Regions from separate parts of the Clostridium thermobutyricum genome, predicted to be linked through region 1. Evidence: predicted binding sites of a transcription regulator. Region 1 holds the regulator's gene; the other holds the start of a gene.

The links. Region 1 encodes LexA, which represses DNA repair genes until DNA is damaged. Its sites were predicted from a motif close to CNAACANNTGTTNG; they were not measured.
Region 2: the regulator LexA is predicted to act here: its motif matches at 4,692-4,705, upstream of recA (recombinase RecA).

Annotation. Positions count from the first base shown of each region.
Region 1 covers NZ_KB850956.1:1,349,414-1,361,241, forward strand. Annotated here, with positions in the region: gene HMPREF1092_RS06260 (DEAD/DEAH box helicase) at 1-1,233, shown strand, start outside; gene HMPREF1092_RS06265 (FUSC family protein) at 1,265-3,211, shown strand; gene HMPREF1092_RS06270 (mechanosensitive ion channel family protein) at 3,249-4,076, opposite strand; gene HMPREF1092_RS06275 (rhodanese-like domain-containing protein) at 4,290-4,601, opposite strand; gene HMPREF1092_RS06280 (ACT domain-containing protein) at 4,833-5,099, shown strand; gene HMPREF1092_RS06285 (PFL family protein) at 5,114-6,469, shown strand; gene HMPREF1092_RS06290 (exodeoxyribonuclease III) at 6,504-7,259, shown strand; gene HMPREF1092_RS06295 (RrF2 family transcriptional regulator) at 7,449-7,877, shown strand; gene cooS (anaerobic carbon-monoxide dehydrogenase catalytic subunit) at 8,015-9,916, shown strand; gene lexA (transcriptional repressor LexA) at 9,947-10,555, opposite strand; gene HMPREF1092_RS06310 (hypothetical protein) at 10,716-11,216, shown strand; gene HMPREF1092_RS06315 (hypothetical protein) at 11,333-11,828, shown strand, end outside.
Region 2 covers NZ_KB850956.1:1,084,481-1,096,308, reverse strand. Annotated here, with positions in the region: gene purB (adenylosuccinate lyase) at 1-538, opposite strand, end outside; gene HMPREF1092_RS05045 (HPr family phosphocarrier protein) at 721-981, opposite strand; gene HMPREF1092_RS05040 (stage V sporulation protein S) at 1,116-1,376, opposite strand; gene rny (ribonuclease Y) at 1,816-3,351, opposite strand; gene recA (recombinase RecA) at 3,619-4,671, opposite strand; gene pgsA (CDP-diacylglycerol--glycerol-3-phosphate 3-phosphatidyltransferase) at 4,849-5,439, opposite strand; gene rimO (30S ribosomal protein S12 methylthiotransferase RimO) at 5,423-6,763, opposite strand; gene HMPREF1092_RS05015 (FtsK/SpoIIIE family DNA translocase) at 6,843-9,242, opposite strand; gene HMPREF1092_RS05010 (ClpP family protease) at 9,337-10,041, opposite strand; gene dapG (aspartate kinase) at 10,100-11,299, opposite strand; gene HMPREF1092_RS05000 (YlmC/YmxH family sporulation protein) at 11,318-11,608, opposite strand; gene HMPREF1092_RS04995 (M16 family metallopeptidase) at 11,723-11,828, opposite strand, start outside.

The DNA of each region.
Region 1 (11,828 bases):
GTTTCTCCAACATCTCTTATATATAACTGGAGAGATGAATTTTTAAAATTCTCACCGAATACTAAAGTGAAAATAAATATTGGAACTAAAAAAAATAGAAAAATTACATTAGATAATATATCTAATATAGATGTAATAATAACTACTTATAATCTTTTAAGAAATGACATTGACTTATATGAAAAATTAGATTTTGACTTTATGTTTATAGATGAGGCACAATATATAAAAAATTCTGATTCTAAAAATTCAAAGGCATGTAAAAGAATCTCTTCTAATAGCAAATTTGCTTTAACAGGTACTCCAATAGAAAATAACTTAATGGAACTTTGGTCTATTTTTGATTTTATAATGCCAGGATACCTTTGGGATAAAAATACTTTTAATAGTAAATATAATAGGAATTTATATGAAGATCCTATTTTAATTAAAGATCTTAGACTTCTTATTGATCCTTTTATATTAAGAAGATTTAAAAGAGATGTACTAAAAGAATTACCAGATAAAATAGAAAAAATAATAAAAGTTGATATGACTAAAGAGCAAAAAAAAGTTTATAGTTCATATAATAAATATATAAAAGAATTAATAAACAAAAAAGAGATTGCCGAAGAATTTAAACAAGATAGTATTGAAATATTATCTTATATAACTAAATTAAGACAAATAGCTATTGATCCTTCTTTAGTTATAAATGACTTTGAGGGAGAAAGTGGTAAATTAATAGCCTTAAAAGAGATTTTAGAAGATACAATATCTAATGGACATAAAGTATTAGTATTTTCACAATTTACAAGTGCCTTAAAAAAAATTAAATCTACTTTAAATGCAAATGATATATCTACATATTATATTGATGGAAGTATATCAAGTAAAAAGAGACTTGAACTTGTAAACAAATTTAATAAAGATGAAACTAATGTTTTTCTTATTTCATTAAAAGCCGGAGGAACAGGACTAAATTTAACTAGTGCTGATATAGTAATTCATTTTGACCCTTGGTGGAATCCAGCTGCTGAAAATCAAGCTACAGATAGAGCTCATAGAATTGGCCAAAAAAATATTGTTGAAGTTATAAAACTAGTTTCTGAAGGAACTGTTGAAGAAAAAATACTATCTTTACAGGAAAGGAAAAAAGATTTAATAAATAATTTAATCGATGAAAATAGTCTTTCTAACAATTTATTAATTAATTTAAAGAGAGATGATATTTTAAAATTACTAAAAAAATAAATAGTATTATTACTAAAGAAGAGGTGATATATTGAATATAGATTTAAACAGATTTAAATTAAATTGGAGGACTTTAATAAAGGTTAGCTTTCCACCAAGTATAATTTGTCTTATAATTTTCTTTACAAATTATAAATTTTTTGGACTTCCAAATGTAATAATAGCGCCATATATGACTTTGACTTTTATAAGAATGAAAGGATATTTAACTATAGAAAAAAATCCTATAAAGCCACTATTTATTCATCTAATAATTGGAGTTGTTGCAACTATTGCAAGTTTAGGTTGGATACATTCACTTATAATTGACTTTGTTGCAACAATTATATTAACATATCTTTTAACAGATGAGTATAACCCAAGTAGTTATTTCCCTTATCTAATGGCTTTTGTTTTTCTTCAGTTGTTCCCAGCTAGATATAATGAAATTCCAATGAGACTTTTATCTATATCATATTCTTATTTAATAATTTTTATAGGGTTAAAGATTTTTGCTCCTAAAATGGTAACTTCTAAAATTAGATTATTAATTAGAGAAGGTTATACAAATATAGCAAAACAAGCTGAATTATTATCAAAAGAAAACTTTTCAGAAATTGCAAATTTTCAATTTAGATTATTTGATATTTGTAAAGAATTAAACAGATTAATTTATTCAGGAGGAAAAAATAAATATTATCCTTTCATAATATTTTTTCAACATATAAATAATATCTTAGGAGATTTATATGATTTAAGATACATAACTAATTCAAATAAAGATTATTTAAGAAATTTATCTAGTTTATTTTCGAATATATATAACCTCTGTGAAAATAATAAACAAGATTTAATATCAAATGAAGTTTTAAATTTTTTAAATAATAATAACTTTGAAGATAAAGATTTGAATCATTATTTTACATTTATTTTAGATTATTTAGTAAAAGGATCTATAAAAGTATATAATGATAAAGATAGTATAATAAAAACATATTTTGATTTTAGGGAAAATAAAGAGTACTTTGAAAAATTAAATAAATATAAGTTTTCTTTAAATGAATTTAAATTAAGGTTTTCTCTTAGAATGGGAATTCTTTTAAGTGTAACATTTTCTTTTGTTAGATGGTCAAATTTAGAAAAAAGTTATTGGATTCCTATGACTGTATTTTTATTGACATTACCTTTTTATGAAGACAGTAAAAAAAGAGTTAAAGAAAGGTTTTTTGGAACACTAATAGGGATAGTTCTAGCAAGTATATTATTCTCTATATTTAGAACTCATGAATTACATATGATAATACTAATAGTAAGTACATTCCTAATGTATTCTTTTATAGCTGATTATGGTATTATGACAATATATATTACTTGTTATGCATTGGCTATTTCAACTTTAACAATAGGTAGTACAGAAGCTATATTATTAAGAGTACTATATACAATAGCATCACTATTAATAGTTTTATTTGCTAATAGATTTATTTTTAGAACTAAAAATTATATAGAATTAAAAAATATGATAGATAGACTTATTGTATTAGATGAAGAAATGATAAAAGAATTTAAGAATATTTTAAATAATGATATAAACAGAGAAAAACTTCAACTTTTAGTGTATTCATCTTATTTAGTAAGTGGAAAATTGCAAATGCATAATAATCCTAAAAGTACAGCAATAGAAGATACAAAAATTAGAAGTTTTATTTTTAATAATAATAGATTTACAACATTATTATCGCATTTATGTGTAATTCTTTATGATACTAAAAAGAAAATAGATGTAGAATATATAAATGAATGTATTCATATTCTAGAGGACATTATATCAAATATGAAAAATTTAAATAATTCTTCAGAAATTAATCATAATAAAGCATGTAAAAACATCAGTATAATAAATCATCAAAAAGATTATTTTAATATACAAATGATAAATTGTTTAAGTAAAGCAAAAGAGTCTTCTGATTCATTAGAAGATCTAATGAAAACAATATAAAAAAAAAGAGTATATCAAATAAATGATATACTCTTTTTTAATTTTCTATTTTGTCTAAATGAACATCCATTTGAGGGAATGGAATAGATATTCCTTCTTCATCAAACTTCAATTTAGATTGTTCTAAAAGATCAAAATGGACAGTCCAGTAATCTTCACTTTTACACCATGCCCTAACAACAAAGTTAATAGAACTAGCTGCTTGATCAGATAAAGCTATAAAAGGTTCAGGTTCTTTTAGAATAAGAGGATGATTATCTACTAAATTAGCTAATACTCTCTTTACTTTTAAAATATCATCTCCATAGCCTACACCAAAAGTTAGATCAACTCTTCTTAATTCTTTAGAAGAATAATTTATTATAGTGCCATTTACAAGACTTCCATTAGGAATCATTATTTCTTTATTATCTGATGATATTATATGAGTATAAAATATACTTATTTTTTCAACTACACCTGATTTACTAGAAACTTCTATAAAATCTCCAACATTAAAAGGTCTTAAAAGTAGAATTATAACTCCTCCTGCAAAGTTTGCTAAACTTCCTTGTAATGCAAGCCCAACTGCTAAACCAGCAGATGCTATTATAGCTGCAAAGCTTGTTGTTTTTACTCCAAGGTATGATATTACGCATACAACTAATAATATCTTTAAAGCTATGTCTGAAAAAGCAAGGAAAAATGAAGTTAAAGTAGGATCGATATTTTTCTTATTTAATATTTGATTTAATTTCTTTAATACTTTATTTATTACTTTCCAACCTATAAAAAGAACAATTACTCCAATAACTAATTTTAGTCCACTATTTGCTAACCAATTTAAAACAAAATCAGCTATTTTTTCAACATTAAATTTGTTCATTATTAATTCCTCCATATGTTTATTCCAATACTTAATTATACTATCATTTCAATTTAATTCAATATTTATATAAAATTAATATTATCTTTTAATATTTTATTTTTGAAAAAAACTATGAATAAAGATAAATAATTTATATCAAAGATTTATATAAATTTTATAATACATATCAATATATAATTGATATGTATTATAACAGAAAAAACTGTAAGATTATCTTACAGTTTTTTCTGTTATACCATCATAAGATAGCATTCCGCCTCTTACATTTATACAGTTTTCAAAACCGAGTTCATTTAACATTAATACTGCATTTGAACTTTTATTTCCTACCTTGCAAATTACATATATATCTTTATCTCTAGGTAATTCAGTTGAAAAATCTTCTAATTCATATAAAGGGACATTTATTGAATTTTTTATATGTCCTGCATCATAATGTATTTTATCTCTAACATCTATTATATATGTATTTGGATTAGTTTCTATTATCTTTTTTAATTTTAATGTTGTTATTTCTTTCATATCTATTCACTCCTTATAAAGTATTATATCAATAATGTATTAAAAAACATTTAACAAAACTATTTTTAAATTTATTCTATATTTTTTTAATTTCTACAGATATTCTAATTTAAAAATGATATTATAAAAATATAATAAAATTTTAATCTTTATTGTATATTTGACAATATAACTAAAAGACAATAGAATATATAATTATATTTAGAAATTATTTACAGGGAGGATGTCTAAATGAAAGCTATATTAACAGTAATAGGAAAAGATAAAGTAGGTATAATAGCTGGTATAAGTTCAGAGCTTAAAAATTTAAATGTTAACATTTTAGATGTTAATCAAACTATAATGGGAGACAGCTTTGCTATGATGATGATGGTTGATATAAACTCATCAGAAAATTTTGATAAAATAAAAGATTCTCTTATAGCTAAAGGTGAAGAACTTGAAGTTGAAGTAAAAATACAAAGAGAAGAAATATTTAAATCTATGCATACAATTTAATAGGGGGATTTAATATGAATAGTAGTAATATATTAGAAACTATAAAAATGATAGAAGAGGAAAAATTAGATATAAGAACTATTACTATGGGAATTTCACTTTTAGATTGTATTGATAGTGATGGTAATAAAGCAAGAACTAAGATATATGATAAGATAACTAAATCCGCTGAAAATTTAGTTGAAGTTGGATATGAAATTGAAAATGAGTTTGGTATTCCTATAGTTAATAAAAGAGTTTCAGTAACACCAATATCAATTATAGGTGGTGCTACTAATGAAGATAATTATGTAGAATTTGCGAGAACTTTAGATAAAGCTGCTAATACATTAGGAATTGATTTTCTTGGAGGATTTTCTGCTCTTGTACATAAGGGATATACAAAAGGAGATAAAATTTTAATCCAATCAATTCCTGAAGCATTAAAAGTTACAAATAAAGTATGTTCATCTGTTAACGTTGGTTCAACTAGAACTGGTATAAATATGGATGCTATAAAAGAGATGGGAGAAATAATTAAAAGAACAGCTGATCTTACATCTGATAAAAAAGGTTTTGGATGTGCTAAATTAGTTGTTTTTGCTAATGCTGTAGAAGATAATCCATTTATGGCTGGTGCATTTCATGGAGTAGGAGAAGCAGATAAAATTATAAATGTAGGTGTTTCAGGTCCAGGAGTAGTTCAAAGAGCTCTTGAAAAAGTAAAAGGACAATCTTTTGATGTTGTTGCAGAAACTGTAAAGAAAACTGCTTTTAAAATAACTAGAATGGGGCAACTAGTTGGAAATGAAGCTTCTAAAAGATTAAATGTTCCTTTTGGAATAGTAGATCTTTCACTTGCTCCAACTCCTGCTATAGGAGATTCTGTGGCACACATTTTAGAAGAAATGGGATTAGAAGTTGTTGGAACACATGGTACAACTGCAGCACTAGCTTTATTAAATGATGCCGTAAAAAAAGGTGGAGTAATGGCCTGTGGTCATGTTGGAGGATTAAGTGGTGCATTTATTCCTGTTTCAGAAGATGCTGGAATGATAGATGCAGTAATTAATGGTTCTCTAAATTTAGAAAAGCTTGAAGCAATGACTGCAATTTGTTCAGTTGGACTTGATATGATTGCAGTTCCTGGATATACAAGTGCAAGTACAATATCAGCTATGATTGCTGATGAAGCTGCTATTGGAGTTATAAACAATAAAACTACAGCAGTTAGAATAATTCCAGCTCCTGGTTGTGATGTAGGAGACATGGTTGAATTTGGTGGTTTACTTGGAACTGCTCCTGTAATGAAAATAAATAATTATTCATCAGATTTATTTATCAGTAGAGGAGGAAGAATTCCAGCTCCAATTCATTCATTTAAAAACTAATAATTATATAAAAAAATTATAGGAGAATATAACTATGAAAAAATTTATATCTTGGAATGTTAATGGTTTGAGAGCATGTGTAAAAAAAGGTTTCTTAGATTATTTTAATTCTATTGATGCAGATATTTTTGCGGTACAAGAAACTAAATTACAAGAAGGACAAATAGAATTAGCTCTGCCAGGATATTATCAATATTGGAATTATGCTCAAAGAAAAGGCTATTCTGGAACAGCTATATTTACAAAAGAACTTCCAATTAATGTTTTTTACGGATTAGGAATAGAAGAACATGATACTGAAGGAAGAGTAATTACTTTAGAATTTAATGATTACTATTTCGTAACTGTATATACTCCAAATTCTAAAGCTGAACTTGCTAGAATTGATTACAGAATGGAATGGGAGGATGCATTTAGAACATATTTAAAAGAAATAGAAAAAAATAAGCCTGTTATAATATGTGGTGATTTGAATGTTGCACATAATGAAATAGACTTAAAAAATCCAAAATCAAATGTAAATAATGCAGGATTTAGCATTCAAGAAAGAACTAAATTTAATGAATTTCTTGATTCAGGATTTATTGATACATTTAGATTTAAGTATCCTGAAAAAGAAGGAGCTTATTCTTGGTGGTCATATAGGTTTAATGCAAGAAAAAATAATGCTGGGTGGAGAATTGATTATTTTTTAGTTTCTGACTGCTTAAAAGAAAATATATTTGAAGCGAATATACATTCTGATATATTAGGCTCAGATCATTGTCCAGTAGAGTTAATATTGAAATAAAATTAAAAGGATATCTAATAAAAAGATATCCTTTTAACTTTTTGAAAATTCCACCAATTTGTTATTTACAAAAGTTAAAATTTGTAGTAGCTTTAAAATGTACCTTTTAGGTGAAGTTTTGGATATTATTCATCAATAAGGTAATTAATAAATATTTTTATATATTATTAAAGGAGGATTCACTTCTATATGAATATTTCACAAGAAAGTGATTATGCATTAAGAGCTATTCGTGCAATGTATAATTTTGGTGTAGAAAATAAAATTGAAGCAAGAATTATTTCTGAGAAAGAACATATTCCTATAAGATTCTTATTTAAGATTTTACGTAAACTTTGCTCTGAAAATATCATAGAATCATTTCGAGGAGTAAATGGAGGTTATATACTAAAAGCTCCATTAGAAAAATTAACTTTGAAAGATATAATTGAAGCAATAGAAGGACCTATATCTATAAATAAATGCACTAAAGATAAAAATTTATGTGAGATTTGCTTATCAGGTTGTTCTTTATATTATGAAATGAAAAAAGTTGAAAATGAAATTTTAAATATTTTATCTAGAAAATCTTTAAAAGAAATATTAGATAGTAGCATTAATAGCATTAACTTTTTTTAAATATTCTTATTTTGAAAGTGAATTTTTAAATTGGCATATTTTATGTTAATTTAATAAATTACATTATTAGGTTTCTAAATCTAAAAGTATACTAAAATAGTGTAGTTTTCATTTTAATTATGAAAGGTGTAGATATTATGTCAAATTGTAGCAAAACTAGCTGCCAAACTAGCTGTTCAACATGTATGTCAGCAGATAAAAAATTAGAAAGCTTTATAAAAGAATTAGATGTAGAGACATCTCATCACAGAGTAGAATCACAAAGTATAAAATGTAAATTCGGTCTTGATGGTGTTTGTTGTAGACTTTGTTCAAATGGACCTTGTAGAATAACACCAAAAGCTAAGAGAGGAATTTGTGGAGCAGATGCTGATACAATTGTTGCAAGAAACTTTTTAAGAGCTGTAGCTGCTGGATCAGGATGTTATATTCATGTAATAGAAAATACTGCTTTAAATTTAAAAAAAATGGCTGAAAATAAAGAACCTCTTAAAGGATTAAAAGCTTTAGATAGAGTTTCTAATATATTAGGAATAACAGATGGAGATCAATTTGAAAAAGCTTATAAGATTGCAGATTCTATTTTAAAAGACTTATATAAACCTAGATATGATAAAATGGAACTTGTTGAAAAATTAGCATATGCTCCTAGATTTGAAAAATGGAGAGAACTAGGAATATTACCAGGAGGAGCAAAATCAGAAGTATTTGACGGAATTGTTAAAACATCAACAAATTTAAGCAGTGATCCTATAGATATGTATATGAGTAGTTTAAGATTAGGAATATCAACTGGACTTTATGGATTAACTCTTGTAAATTTATTAAATGATATAATGTTAGGAGATCCAGTAATTAGACAAGCATCTGTTGGTATGAAAGTAATAAATCCAGACTATATCAACATAATGACAACTGGACATCAACACTCATTAATAGCTCATTTACAAGATTACTTAATTTCAAGTGAAGCAACTAAATTAGCTAACTCAGTAGGAGCTAAAGGTTTCAGAATTATTGGATGTACTTGTGTAGGTCAAGATTTACAAGTTAGAGGAGAGCACTATAATGAAGTATTTGTAGGTCATGCAGGTAACAATTATACTAGTGAAGCTGTTTTAGCAACAGGTGGAATAGATCTTATAACTTCTGAATTTAACTGTACACTTCCTGGAATTGAGCCTATCGCAGAAAAATTTGATATAAAAATGATATGTCTAGATAATGTTGCTAAAAAAGCTAATGCTGAATCAGTTGTATATTCATATGAAGAAAAAGAGGAGATAACTAATAAAATTGTTAATGAAGCAATTAAAAGTTATTCAAAGAGAAGAGGTTCAATAGAATTAAATATTCCAAAAGATCATGGGCATGATGATGTTTTAACTGGTTTAAGCGAATCAAATCTAAAAGAATTTTTAGGTGGTAATTGGAAAGCACTTGTAGATTTAATTGCTAAAGGAAGAATAAAAGGTATAGCTTGTATTGTAGGATGCTCAAATCTTACTGCAAAAGGTCATGATGTATTTACTGTAGAATTAGCAGAAGCATTAATAAAGAAAGATATACTAATACTTTCAGCAGGATGTTCATCAGGTGGTCTTGAGAATGTTGGATTAATGTCTGCCAAAGCTGCTACAAAAGCTGGAGATAGTCTAAGAAAAGTTTGCGAAGAATTAAATATTCCTCCTGTATTAAACTTTGGACCATGTCTTGCTATAGGAAGACTTGAAATGATTGCAGCTGAACTCGCAGAATATTTAAATATAGATATTCCTCAACTACCATTAATTTTATCAGCTCCTCAATGGTTAGAAGAACAAGCTCTTGCTGATGGAGTATTTGGACTTACTCTTGGATTACCACTTCATTTAGCATTACCTCCATTTGTAGGTGGAAGTGAATTAGCTTTAAATTTATTTAGTGAAGGATTAAAAGAAATTACAGGTGGTCAATTAATAATTGATGGAGATGTAGATAACACTGCTAATAAATTAGAGGAAATAATTGAAGAGAGAAGAAAAGGTTTAGGATTATAATAAATAAAGCTCATCTTTTTAAGATGAGCTTTATCTATAATTTCTATATATTCCTACTAATTTTCCTAAAATCGAACAGTTTTCTACAATGATAGGTTCCATAGAATCATTTTCTGGCTGTAATCTTATATGATCTTTTTCTAAATAGAATCTTTTTATAGTTGCCTCTTCTTCAATAAGTGCTACTACAATATCACCATTATTTGCTGATGTTCTTTTTTCTATTATAGCTAAATCACCTTCATTTATTCCTGCTTTTATCATACTATTTCCATTAACTTTTAATATAAATAATTCATTATCATGCTTTACAAAATTTAATGGAAGAGTAAAGGTGTCTTCTATATTTTCAGTAGCTAATATTGGAGTTCCAGCAGTTATATTACCTATTATAGGTATTGATATCATTTCACGTTTAGGTTGCATAAATTCAACAATTTCTAAAGCTCTTGGTTTTGTTGGATCTCTTTTTATCAATCCTTTTTTTTCTAGTCTTTTTAAGTGTCCATGAACAGTAGAAGTTGACTTTAAACTTACCGCTTCACATATCTCTCTAACTGATGGTGGATAACCTTTGTTTTCAGTATATACTTTTAAAAATTCATAAATTTGACTTTGCTTATCTTTACCGTCTACCATTGTTTACACCTCACTTCTTACTAAAAATTATAGCATATAATTCCTCTCCAATCAAACTTATGTTCTTTTTATCTTTTTTTACATAAATAAACTCTATTTGATACTAAAACTGAAATTTGATATAATAGAATTCTAGTTTATCACAAAAGGTGGTGTAAAAATGACTAAAGCATTTATAGTTGACGAATTTTGCGATTTTTTAGATCCAACAAAAATTTGTGACAATTGCGGAGCATGTTTAAATTTAAGTAAATCCGATTTACAAGCAATTAAAATTGAAGAAATTGCAAAAAACATAGAAGAAAATGAATTAGTAGAATCAGATCTTGAAGATTCTGATTTTTTTGAAGATGAGTTTAATATTCCTAATTGGGAAGAACTTGTAGCTAAAGCTCAAAAAATAGATCCAAATATGGATAAAGAACTTATTGAAAAATCATTATTAGAAGCTTATTCTAATTTAAATGAAAATTTTAAAGAGCATTTAGAAATACCTTCGTATACTTTAGCTAACGAAGGTGAAGTAATGGCACTTGGAAAAGATGCTGCTGAAGAAGAGATAATTTATCTAGAAGATCTTAACTTAACTGAAGATATTTTAGAAAGTGATACTGAAGAACTTTTCCCAGGTGTAAGAAAATTAAAAACAAAAAAAATTTAATTATTCATATATAAAATCCTCACTTAAAATTAAGTGAGGATTTTTCTTTTGGTATAAAAAATCTTTTTTTTCAAAAACTAGTATTGTAATAACATTTATAAAGAGGAGAGATTTTCATGAAAATTAGAAAATTTAAAGCAATACTATTTATACTAGGAATTGGAATATCTATTTCATTTTTTGGATGCAATAATGTAAAAAACACTACTGATAACGTAGAAAAAAATGTAGAGCGGGGAATGAATAATTCAAAAAATAATTCTAATTCAATTAAAAAATCTATAAATAAAAATATACCACAATTTACAGAGTCAGAAATTTCAATAGATAATCAATATCTTATAAATGAATTAAATAAAAAAGGATTTGATGCAAAAAAAATAAAAGCTAATCCCAACCCATATGATGAATTATTCTCAGTACCACAAGAAGAAATTCAGGTAAATGGAGGATATATTTCTATATACCAATACGGAGTAGGAGATAAACTAAGAATGGTATCAGATCTTAACTCACTAAATGATAATGCATATCTATTTAGTCAAAATAAAGGTAATTGGGTACAAAATTTTCACCTTTATAAAAAAGGTAGAATTTTTGTAGTTTACGATG
Region 2 (11,828 bases), 260 kb from region 1:
ATTCTATATTTTCTATATCCATAACTAAATCTTGCATCCAAAGAGTAGCTCTTTTTCCTACAGTTGTTAATTGTGCAGGTTGGAAATGTGTAAATCCTAAAGTAGGCATTCCTTTATACTCCATAGCAAAACGGCTTAATCTATCTAAAACTGTAACAATTTTATCTCTAACTAATTCTAAAGCATCTCTTAAAATAATTACATCAGTATTATCTCCTACATAACAACTTGTAGCGCCTAAATGTATTATTCCTTTAGCTTTAGGACATTGAAGTCCATATGCATAAACATGACTCATTACATCATGTCTTACTTCTTTTTCTTTTTTTATTGCTTCATCATAATTTATATTATTTATATTCGCTCTTAGCTCATCTAACTGCTCTTCAGTTATATTTAACCCAAGTTCTTTTTCTCCTTCTGCTAAAGCCACCCAAAGCTTTCTCCATGTTGAGAATTTCATGTCATCAGAAAATATGTAGCTCATTTCCTTTAATGCATATCTTGTGTTAAGTGGTGTATTATAAATATTTCTCATTCTATACCTCCATACGAATATATTTTTTACTTTTTATATTTTCATTCGTATTATAACATACTTTTCTATTTTTTTCACTCTTTTTGAAAAACTCATTCATTATTATTTTATATTATATTATTAGTTTTAATCTTTAATTTATTTATATACATTAAAAAAGACTCCCATTGGAGTCCTTTTAATTAGTCTTCTAAAGTTTCTATTAATTTTGCTATTTCTTCAACAGCTAAAGCTTCGTCATCTCCTGAAGCCATAACAGTTACAGTTGAATTTGCAGTAACTGCTAATGATAAAACTCCAATTAAGCTTTTAACGTTAGCTTTTTTACCATTGAACTCTATGCTTACATCTGATTTAAAAGATGAAGCCTTTTTAACTAATAACGTTGCTGGTCTAGCATGTAAACCAGTAGCATTTTTTACTAAAACCTCTTTAGATACCATGCAAATACACCTCTTTACTTATTATTCGTTAATCTCTATTAACTTCTTCATTATAAACTTTTTTAATTATAATTTCAACCATTCATAATATATTTTATTACATTATATCGATACCTTTTCCACTATTGGAACTCTTATCTAGGTTGTACAATTAATTTAATTGCAGTTCTTTCTTCTCCATCAATTTCTATATCTGTGAAAGCAGGTATACAAATTATATCTTTACCTGTTGGCGCTACAAATCCTCTTGCAATAGCAATTGCCTTAATTGCTTGGTTTATTGCTCCAGCTCCCACCGCCTGTATTTCTACAGAATTTTTTTCCTTTATTATAGCTGCTAAAGCTCCTGCTACTGAATTTGGACTTGATTTTGTTGATACCTTTAATACTTCCATTCTGTCTTCCTCCCTAGTTTTACAAATCGTTTACAATTATTTTTATAACCATCTAATGGCATATTATATATATTCTACATTAAATTATAAATTCCTTTATTTTTCTACAATTTTTTGAATTATTTTTTCTATATTATTCTAATTTTTATTTTTATTTTAATATAATACACCCTTTCATTCAACTGTAAGTATATTATTTACAGTTTTCAACTTATAATTATCATATTTATCTATACATATCTCTCTTTAAATAGAAATATTAATCAACGTAAATTCAAATTTAATTTTATTATTGCTTCTTATTTTTAATTAAACTTTTCATTATCATTTATTTAATAATAATAAATTAATTAGAATATCATTTATTATTTTAATTTCAATTTATTTTTATATGTAAATATAAAAAAGCTTCATCTAATATAAGATGAAGCTTCTAATTTTATTTCGCAAAATCAATAGCTCTAGTTTCCCTAATTACACTGATTTTAATTTGTCCTGGGTATTCTAGTTGTTCTTCGACACTCTTAACTATATTACGTGAAAGTTCTATAGCCCCAGCATCGTCAATTTGATCTGGTTTAACCATAATTCTAATCTCTCTACCAGCTTGAATGGCATATGACTTTTCTACACCTTCATATGAGTTAGCTATTTCTTCTAACTTTTCTAATCTCTTAATATATGCCTCTAATGTTTCTCTTCTTGCTCCTGGTCTTGCTGCAGATATAGCATCAGCTGCTTGAACTAATACCGCTTCTAATGATTGCATTTCAACATCTCCATGATGAGCAGAAATAGCATTAACTACTAATTCTGATTCGCCGTATTTCTTAGCTAAATCTCCACCTATTAATGCGTGTGGACCTTCTTGCTCTTGATCTACAGCTTTACCAATATCATGTAGTAATCCTGCTCTTCTAGCTAGAGTAACATCTAAACCTAATTCTGAAGCCATTAATCCAGCTAAATATGAAACTTCTACAGAATGCTTTAACACATTTTGTCCATAGCTAGTTCTATATTTTAATCTTCCAAGTAGTTTTGTAATCTCTGGGTGAAGACCATGAACAGATGTTTCTAATGTAGCCTGTTCTCCTTCTTCTTTTATGTTGTTTTCAACTTCTTTTTGAGCTTTTAAAACCATCTCTTCGATTCTTGCTGGATGTATTCTACCATCCACTATTAACTTTTCAAGTGCTATTCTAGCAACTTCTCTCCTAATTGGATCAAAGCTTGATAAAATAACTGCTTCTGGAGTATCATCTATTATTAAGTCTACCCCTGTTAAAGTTTCTAAAGTCCTAATGTTTCTTCCTTCTCTACCTATTATTCTACCCTTCATTTCATCATTTGGTAGCGCAACAACATGAACAGTTGTTTCTGAAACATGATCAGCAGCACATCTTTGAATAGCAGTAGTTATAATTTCACGGGCCTTCTTATCAGCCTCTTCTTTAGCTCTGCTTTCAATATCTTTAATCATTATAGCTGCATCGTGTGATATTTCTTTCTTGATTTCACTTAGAAGAATTTCTCTTGCTTCTTCACTTGAAAGATTAGAAACTCTTTCAAGTTCTTCTCTTCTCTTTGAATAAAGTTCCTTAGCTTCTTCTTCTAGCTTTTCAATTTCTATCACTCTTTTATTAAGTGTTTCTTCTCTCTTTTCTAAAAGATCATTCTTTTTATCTAGAGATTCTTCTCTTTGAATTAATCTTCTCTCAAGTCTTTGAATTTCATTTCTTCTCTCACGAGAATCTTTTTCTAATTCATTTCTTAATTTATGAGCCTCTTCTTTCGCCTCTAAAATGGCTTCTTTCTTTTTAGATTCAGCTTCTCTTTTGGCATTTTCTAAAAGCATTTCTGCTTCTTTTTCTAGAGCCTCAATTTTATTTTTTGATTTTGTTTGAATTGTTTTATATACTACTACTGCTAATATCAGTAGTACTACTATATATCCAATAATACCTAGTGTCATCTAATAACACCTCCTAAGCTTTTATTTTTTTGTGTTAGCATAGTTGGTGTCATATTCATTCACGGTTATTCTTGAATATGATAAACCAGTATTTGTTATTATTGTATATTAAAATTAAAATTATGTCAAGTTAAGCGATATAAAGCATTAATAGGATAATTATCTCTATCAATCTCTATTTTCCTCTCTTTTTCAATTTTATTTTTAAATACTCTTTTTTATTATTTTTATAAAAAAGAGGGGACATTTTGTCCCCTCTAAAATATACTATTTATCTTCTTTTTCTTCATTTGAAACTGCTACTTCTAATTTTGCTTCCATTTTTGGTAAATTGTATTTTTCTCTTATTGTATTTTCAATTTCTAATGCAGTTTCTGGATTTTCTTTTAAGTATGCTTTTGCATTTTCTCTTCCTTGGCCTAGTCTTATATCCCCATATGAGAACCAAGCTCCACTTTTTTGAACTATTCCTTCTTTAACTCCTACATCAACGATATTTCCTTCTCTTGAAATACCTTCATTATACATTATATCGAATTCTGCTTGTCTAAATGGAGGAGCTACCTTATTTTTTATAACTTTAATTCTTGTTCTGTTACCTACTATTCCTTCACCTTGTTTTATAGAATCTATTCTTCTAACATCCATTCTTACAGAAGCATAGAATTTTAATGCTCTTCCTCCTGGTGTAGTTTCAGGGTTACCAAACATTACTCCAACTTTTTCTCTAAGCTGATTTATAAATATAGCTACACAGTTAGTTTTATTTATTGTTCCAGCAAGTTTTCTTAAAGCTTGTGACATAAGTCTTGCTTGTAAACCTACGTGAGAATCTCCCATTTCACCTTCTATTTCTGCTCTTGGAACAAGTGCTGCAACCGAGTCGATAACTATTGTATCAATTGCGCCTGATCTAACTAATGCTTCTGTAATCTCTAATGCTTGTTCTCCTGTATCTGGTTGAGAAACTATAAGATTTTCCGTATCAACTCCTAAGTTTCTAGCATATGAAGGATCTAAAGCATGCTCTGCATCTATAAATGCAACTGCTCCACCTTTTTTTTGTGTTTCTGCTACTATGTGAAGAGCTACAGTTGTTTTACCTGAACTTTCTGGTCCGTATATTTCTATTATTCTTCCTTTTGGAACTCCGCCAATTCCTAATGCTATATCAAGATCTAAGCATCCTGTAGAAACTGATTCTATATCTAATGATGCTTTTTCACCAAGCTTCATTACTGCACCTTTACCAAATTGCTTTTCTATTTGTCCCATTGCTGATTCTATAGCTTTTAATTTATTAACATCTATATTACTCATAATACACATTCCCTCCTGTACGAACTTACGTTCTTATATATTTAGTATATATTATACACTTAATATAGTCAACATTTTTTATATAAAATATACATAAGTTTTTTACTTTTATTACATTTAATGTAATTTGTTAATTAGATAAAAATAAGAGGGAAATTAACCCCTCTTATTTTTAAATTATTTATTTGTTGATATTACACCTTTATTTTTTCTAAAATAGTCCCAACCTGAAACAACTGTTATTATAACAGCAATATTCATCATTATTGTTGGTAATGAAGTAAACACATATTCTAATACCTTACTATTTGCAACCATTTTTATAAGAGTAGTAGATGTACTTATATTTACTTCTATTAATAGTAATATTATAGCTATTATTTGTATTACTGTTTTTATTTTTCCCCACCAGCTTGCGGCAATTATCTTTCCTTCTGATGCTGCTAATGTTCTAAGTCCTGAAACAGCAAATTCTCTAGCTATAATAATTATAGCTGCCCATCCTTGAACTAATCCTAATTCAACTAATGATATTAATGCTGCAGTTACTAGTAATTTATCAGCTAGTGGATCCATAAACTTTCCAAAATTAGTTATTTGATTTCTACTTCTTGCTATGTATCCATCTAACTTATCTGTTAATGATGCAAGAATAAATATGAAAGTTGCAATAAAAGTTCCATATGGTATACCTTTAGCTATTATAAATACTAGGAATATCGGAACTAATAATATTCTTATTAGTGTTAATTTATTTGCAAGATTCACATATACCAACTCCTATTAGATCGTATTTAGCATTTTCTTCTATTTTCACTTTTACGAAATCTCCTTTTTTAACTTCTTCACATCCTTTTTTAAAGAATACATTTCCATCAATTTCAGGAGCCATTTCGTAATTTCTACCATAATAATATTCTCCATTCTTTCCTTCAACAAGAATATCATAAATTTTTCCTATTTTCAATAAGTTAATTTTTTCTGAAATTTCTCCTTGTAAAAGCATAAGCTCTTCTTCTCTAGCTTTTTTAACTTCTTCGTCTACCTGCCCTTCCATAATTGCAGCTGGTGTTCCTTCTTCTCTGGAATAACTAAATACTCCTACTTTATCTAATTTCTTATCTTCTAGGAATTCTTTTAACTCATTAAATTCTTTTTCACTTTCATTTGGGAATCCAACAATAAGAGATGTTCTTAGTACAATTCCCTCTACTCTATTTCTTAAAAGATCTATTTTATCTAATATATCTTTTTTAGTAGTTTTTCTTCCCATAAGCTTAAGTATTTTATCACTTATATGTTGTATTGGTAAATCTAAATATTTAACTACTTTATCATTTTCGCTTATTTCTGTAATTAACTCATCATAAATTTCTTCTGGATAGCAATATAAAACTCTAATCCATTTTAAGTCTTCTATTTTAGATAATTCTCTTAAAAGTTCATGTAAATTTTTCTTACCATATATATCACTTCCATACATAGTTGTATCTTGAGCTATAAGAATTATTTCTTTTGTTCCATTTTTTACAAGAGTCTTTGCTTCCTCAATTATATTTTCCATTTTTCTACTTCTAAATTTACCTCTTATTTTAGGTATTATGCAATAAGTACAAAAATTATTACAACCTTCAGCTATTCTTATATATGCTGTACTTTTATCTGTAGTTAAAAGTCTTATTCCTTCATTTATATTTTCATCAGAATAATTTACCTTTGAAACTATCTCATTGTTATCTATAAAATCTAGGATTAATTTATCTATTTTTTCATAATCATTAACTCCTAGCATTATATCTATTTCAGGCATTAAGTCTTGTAGCTCTTTTCCATATCTTTGTGTTAAACATCCTGTTGCTATAAGAAGCTTACATTTATATTCAGTTTTATATCTTGCCATTTCTAAAATTGTATTTATTGATTCTTGCTTTGCTTTTTCTATGAAGCCACATGTATTAACAATTATTATGTCTGCTTCCTTTGGATTGTTTGTTATAGTGTAAGTTTTATTCATTACTCCTAACATTATTTCAGAGTCCACTCTATTTTTATCACAACCTAAACTTACCATTCCTACTTTATAATTTGCCAAAACTAATTTCCTCCTGTGTTTCAATCGCTTATTTTATTTTATATCTCTTTTAATTCTATTACAAGTAAATTTTTATCCTCTATTCTACTTCTTCGTAAACATCCCCATAATATTCTTCTTTAGTTACTAACACCTGTCTTGGTTTGCTTCCATCTCTTCCTGATATTATTCCTCTTTCTTCTAAATCATCCATTATTCTAGATGCCCTATTAAATCCTATTTTAAATTTTCTTTGTATAAAAGAGGTTGAGGCTTGATTAAATTCTATTACTGTTTTTATAACATCTCCTAGAAGTTCATCTACATCTTCACCATTTCCAGATAACTTTCCATTTCCTTCTGTTTCTTTTTGAATATGTTCAATTATATCTTCTTCATATTTTATTTCATCAGAATCTTTCTTAACAAATTCTACAACTTTTTCTACTTCTTCTTCTGAAATAAAACATCCTTGTACTCTTAAAGGCTTATTTTCTCCAACAGGATAATAAAGCATGTCCCCTTTTCCTAGTAATTTTTCTGCTCCACTACTATCTAATATTGTTCTTGAATCTATTTGAGATGATACTGCAAAAGATATTCTTGATGGAATATTTGCTTTTATTACCCCAGTTATTACATCTACTGAAGGTCTTTGAGTTGCTATTACTAAATGCATTCCAGCTGCTCTTGCCATTTGAGCAAGCCTTCCTATATAATCTTCAACATCATTTGCACATACCATCATAAGGTCTGCAAGCTCATCAACTATTATTACGATATAAGGTAATTTTTCTTCAATAATACCTTTTTTAAATAATTGATTATATGAATCTATATTTCTTGCTCCAGAATCTGCAAAAAGTTTATATCTTCTTGTCATTTCATTTACTGCCCAGTTAAGAGCTGCTGCTGCTTTTTTAGGATCTGTTACTACTGGTATTAATAAATGAGGTATCCCATTATAAACACTAAGCTCTACTACTTTAGGATCTACCATAAGTAATTTTACTTCATCTGGAGAATATTTATATAATAAACTTACAATCAATGTATTTATACATACACTTTTACCTGATCCTGTTGCTCCTGCAATCAAAGTATGAGGCATTTTACTTAAATCACCTATTACACATTCTCCACCAATATCTTTTCCTAATGCTATAGCTAATTTTTTATCAGTTTTTATAAAGTCATCTACTTCTAAAACCTCTCTTAAAAATACTGGAGTTTGCGTTTTATTTGGTACTTCTATTCCTATTGCTGATTTACCTGGTATAGGTGCTTCTATTCTTACTCCTGATGCAGCAAGTCCCAAAGCTATATCATCTGCAAGGTTAACTATTTTGCTTACTTTTACTCCTGGACTTGGTTGAAGTTCAAATCTTGTAACTGAAGGTCCTTTTGTTACTTGATTTACTTCAGCTTCAACTCCAAAACTTAAAAGTGTACTAGTTAACTTTTGAGCACTTTTTATTAGATCTTTTTTATCACTTCCATTAAGCTCTGTGTCTTTATTTATGTTAAGAAGTTCTAAGGATGGTTTTATATATTCTTTTCCTTCATCTTCTTTTTTGCTTTCTAATATACTATTTTCAATTTCGCTATGAACTATATTTTTTTCTTGTTCATTTAAGTCTTTTTCTTTTTTCTTTGTTATCATAGGCTCATTAATTTTTGGTATTACTCTTTTTGGCTTTTCTAAAGGTTTCTCTTCTTTAATTTTTATGTTCTTATCTAATTTATTATTTTCTAACTCTTCTTCATCCTCTTCATTATGAAGACTTGAATTTCTCATAAAATCCAATACTTTTATTTTTTTATTTATTCCATTTAAATATTGCTCAGACTCAGGTGAAGGTCTTTCTCCATTCTCTACAACATCTATAAAATTATGTCTTTCTGGAAATCTATCCTCTCTTAACTTATTTAGTGACTTGCTCTTATCTTTAACCTTTAACCCTAAATCATATAATGTTATATCAAATACTAAAATACTTCCTATTACTATAAAAGCAAAATAAATTATATAAGATCCTATTGCACCTAATAGCTTGTACATAGGATAAGCTATTAAATATCCTATTACTCCACCATTTAATCCACCTTTACTATTTGTTATACTTTGTATACCATAATTAAAGCTTAATTTTTCTATTCCACTTAGGTATATTGTGGAACTAATTAAAATAAATATAATTAAATATATAGTTACACCAACGAAACTTTTGTTTATATCTATTGAACCTTTCCCTTTCACATATTCATATCCTAAATAAAGTAAATATACAGGTATAGCATATCCACCTATCCCAACTAAAAAATGAACTACTCTTTGTGAAATATTGGAAAGACTTCCTATCAAATTAGTATATATTGCTAAAGAAAGTATTAAGCCAATGGCTATAAATACTACTCCTTTTATATCTCCACTTTTATTTTGAACTACTTTTTTCTTTTTTCCTATTCCTTTTTTACCATTGCTTCTTTTTTTACTCACCTAATCACCTCACTAGTTAAATTCTACAAATTTTAATAAAGTCCTTTTTTAAGCAAGAATAAAATCAGCCATATTAATATAGCTGACCTTAAATTTATCTCTCATCTATTAAGCTATTTAACTTTGCCATAGCTTCTTTTAATCCCCCAACTTCATCTATTAGGCCACATTCTACAGCTTGATCTCCAATTAATATAGTACCCATATCATTTAAAAGATCTCCTGTTTGACTTAATAATTCTTCTAGTTTCTTCTCTTCTATATTTGAAGTTCTAATTATAAAACTATTTATTCTTTCTTGCATTCTTTTAAAATATTCAAAAGTTTGAGAAACTCCTATTATAAATCCATTCATTCTTACCGGATGAACTATCATAGTAGCAGAAGGAGTTATAAATGAATAGTTAGATGAAGTTGCTAGTGGAACTCCTATAGAGTGTCCTCCTCCTATAACTATTGATACTGTAGGTTTAGATATTGAGTTTATCATTTCAGCTATTCCAAGTCCTGCTTCAACATCTCCACCTGCTGTATTTAAAACTATAAGAACCCCTTCTACATTTTCATTTTGTTCTATTTCAATAAGTTGAGGTATAATATGCTCATATTTAGTTGCTTTAGTTTGAGCAGGAGCAACAACATGCCCTTCGATTTGACCTATTATAGATAAAACTCTTATTCTTTCATTTGGATTTACTACCCCGGTATTTCCAAGTTCCTTTATAGATTCTAATTTTTCATTTTCTATATTTTCATCTTGTTTAACTTCTGATTTTTTAGATTCAATTTTTTTATTCATAAAAACACCTCCCGTATAAATTTATTTTATACGAGAGTGATTTTTTTATACATTCATTTTAAGCTAATTCAAAAGTTTTATGTAGAACATTGATTGCCTCTTCTACATTTTCAGTATGAATTAAGCACCAAATAGTCATATGTGAATCTGCTGTTTGTAAAACTTCTATATTGTTTTCTGTTAATCCTTGAACTATTCTTGCAATAACTCCTGGAATTCCTGTCATTCTACTTCCTACAATTGCAAGTTGACTACAATTTTCTACTAATTCATACTTTAATTTAATTGAATTTAAAACTTTTTCAAGCTTTTCTTTTTTATCTAATCCAATAGTAAATACTTGTCTTTCAGGAAATATATTTATTAAATCTAAACTTATATCATTAGCTGCAAGAAAACTTAATAAATTCTTATAATTTGGATTTGTCTTATTATCTTCAAATTGGATTTTTACTTGTATTCTATCATTTTGATGTGTTATACCAGTTATAACCTTTGGATGTTTTACATCTCCATTATTATTTATAAGTGTACCTTCACAATCATTCATAGTATTTTTAATCAAAATTGGAACATTTCCCTTCATAGCTATGTCTATAGCTTTTGGATGTATTACTTTTGCTCCATGGTCTGCTAATTGGAATACTTCATTATAACTTATTATATTTATTAGTGATGCATCTTTAACAATTCTAGGATCAGCAGTCATTATACCATCTACATCTGTATAAATTTCTATTCTTTTAGCTTCAAGTGCTACTCCTAATATAGCCCCTGTTGTATCACTTCCGCCTCTTCCCAAAGTTGTGAAATATCCATCTTCTGTTATCCCTTGAAATCCAGTAACTACTGGTACTTTTCCTTCGGATAAAATCTTCATTATTCTTTTTGTATCAACTCTAATATGTTTTGCATCAGTAAACACATTATTAGTTATGATACCTGCTTGACCACCTGTTAGCGCTATAGAATCTATTCCTTCATTAAATAATTCATTGCTCATTACTACAGAACTTATAAATTCACCACAGCAAGTTAATAAGTCAGTAGATTGTTTGTTAGACATTTTAAATTTATTGTCTAAAAGAGATAATAGAGTATCTGTAGCATATGGATCTCCTTTTCTTCCCATTGCTGATACAACAACTACTGGTGAAAAACCTTCTTCTATTGCATTTTTCACTTTTTCAATTACTTTCATTCTTCTTTCTTTCGTTGATACTGATGTTCCGCCAAATTTTTGAACAACTATTTTCACTTTAATTCCCCCTTAGAATTATACTTTTGCCCTTCTTATACTTCTTTCATCGGCGTCTAGTATTATAGTTTTTGCCCCAACTTTTTGTACACATGACCAGTCAATTTCTAAAATCTCTCTTGAGCCCCCAAATAAATTAAATTTAGAAGATGCAGTATCTATTAAAAGATATTTTATATTTCCTTCATCATCAATAACTAAATCATTATTTTGAAGATAATCATATTTTTCCCCATCATTTATATTTATAAGCTCATACTTTTCTAGCTCACTAAGATATTTTATATTTTTTTCTCCATGTATATACATATATATACCTCCCTTTTATTAATAAATAGTATATATATATTAATTTAAAGGGAAGTATATTACATTATTATATATCAAGATTTATTTTTTTTCTATAATCTCAAATCTTATATTTTAATTAAATATAATAGAATTTAATTCATCTTTATTTATCTTTGGACCTACAAAAGCTGTATTCAATGCTCCACTTTTAAAGCATTTATCAAGTACATATTTTATA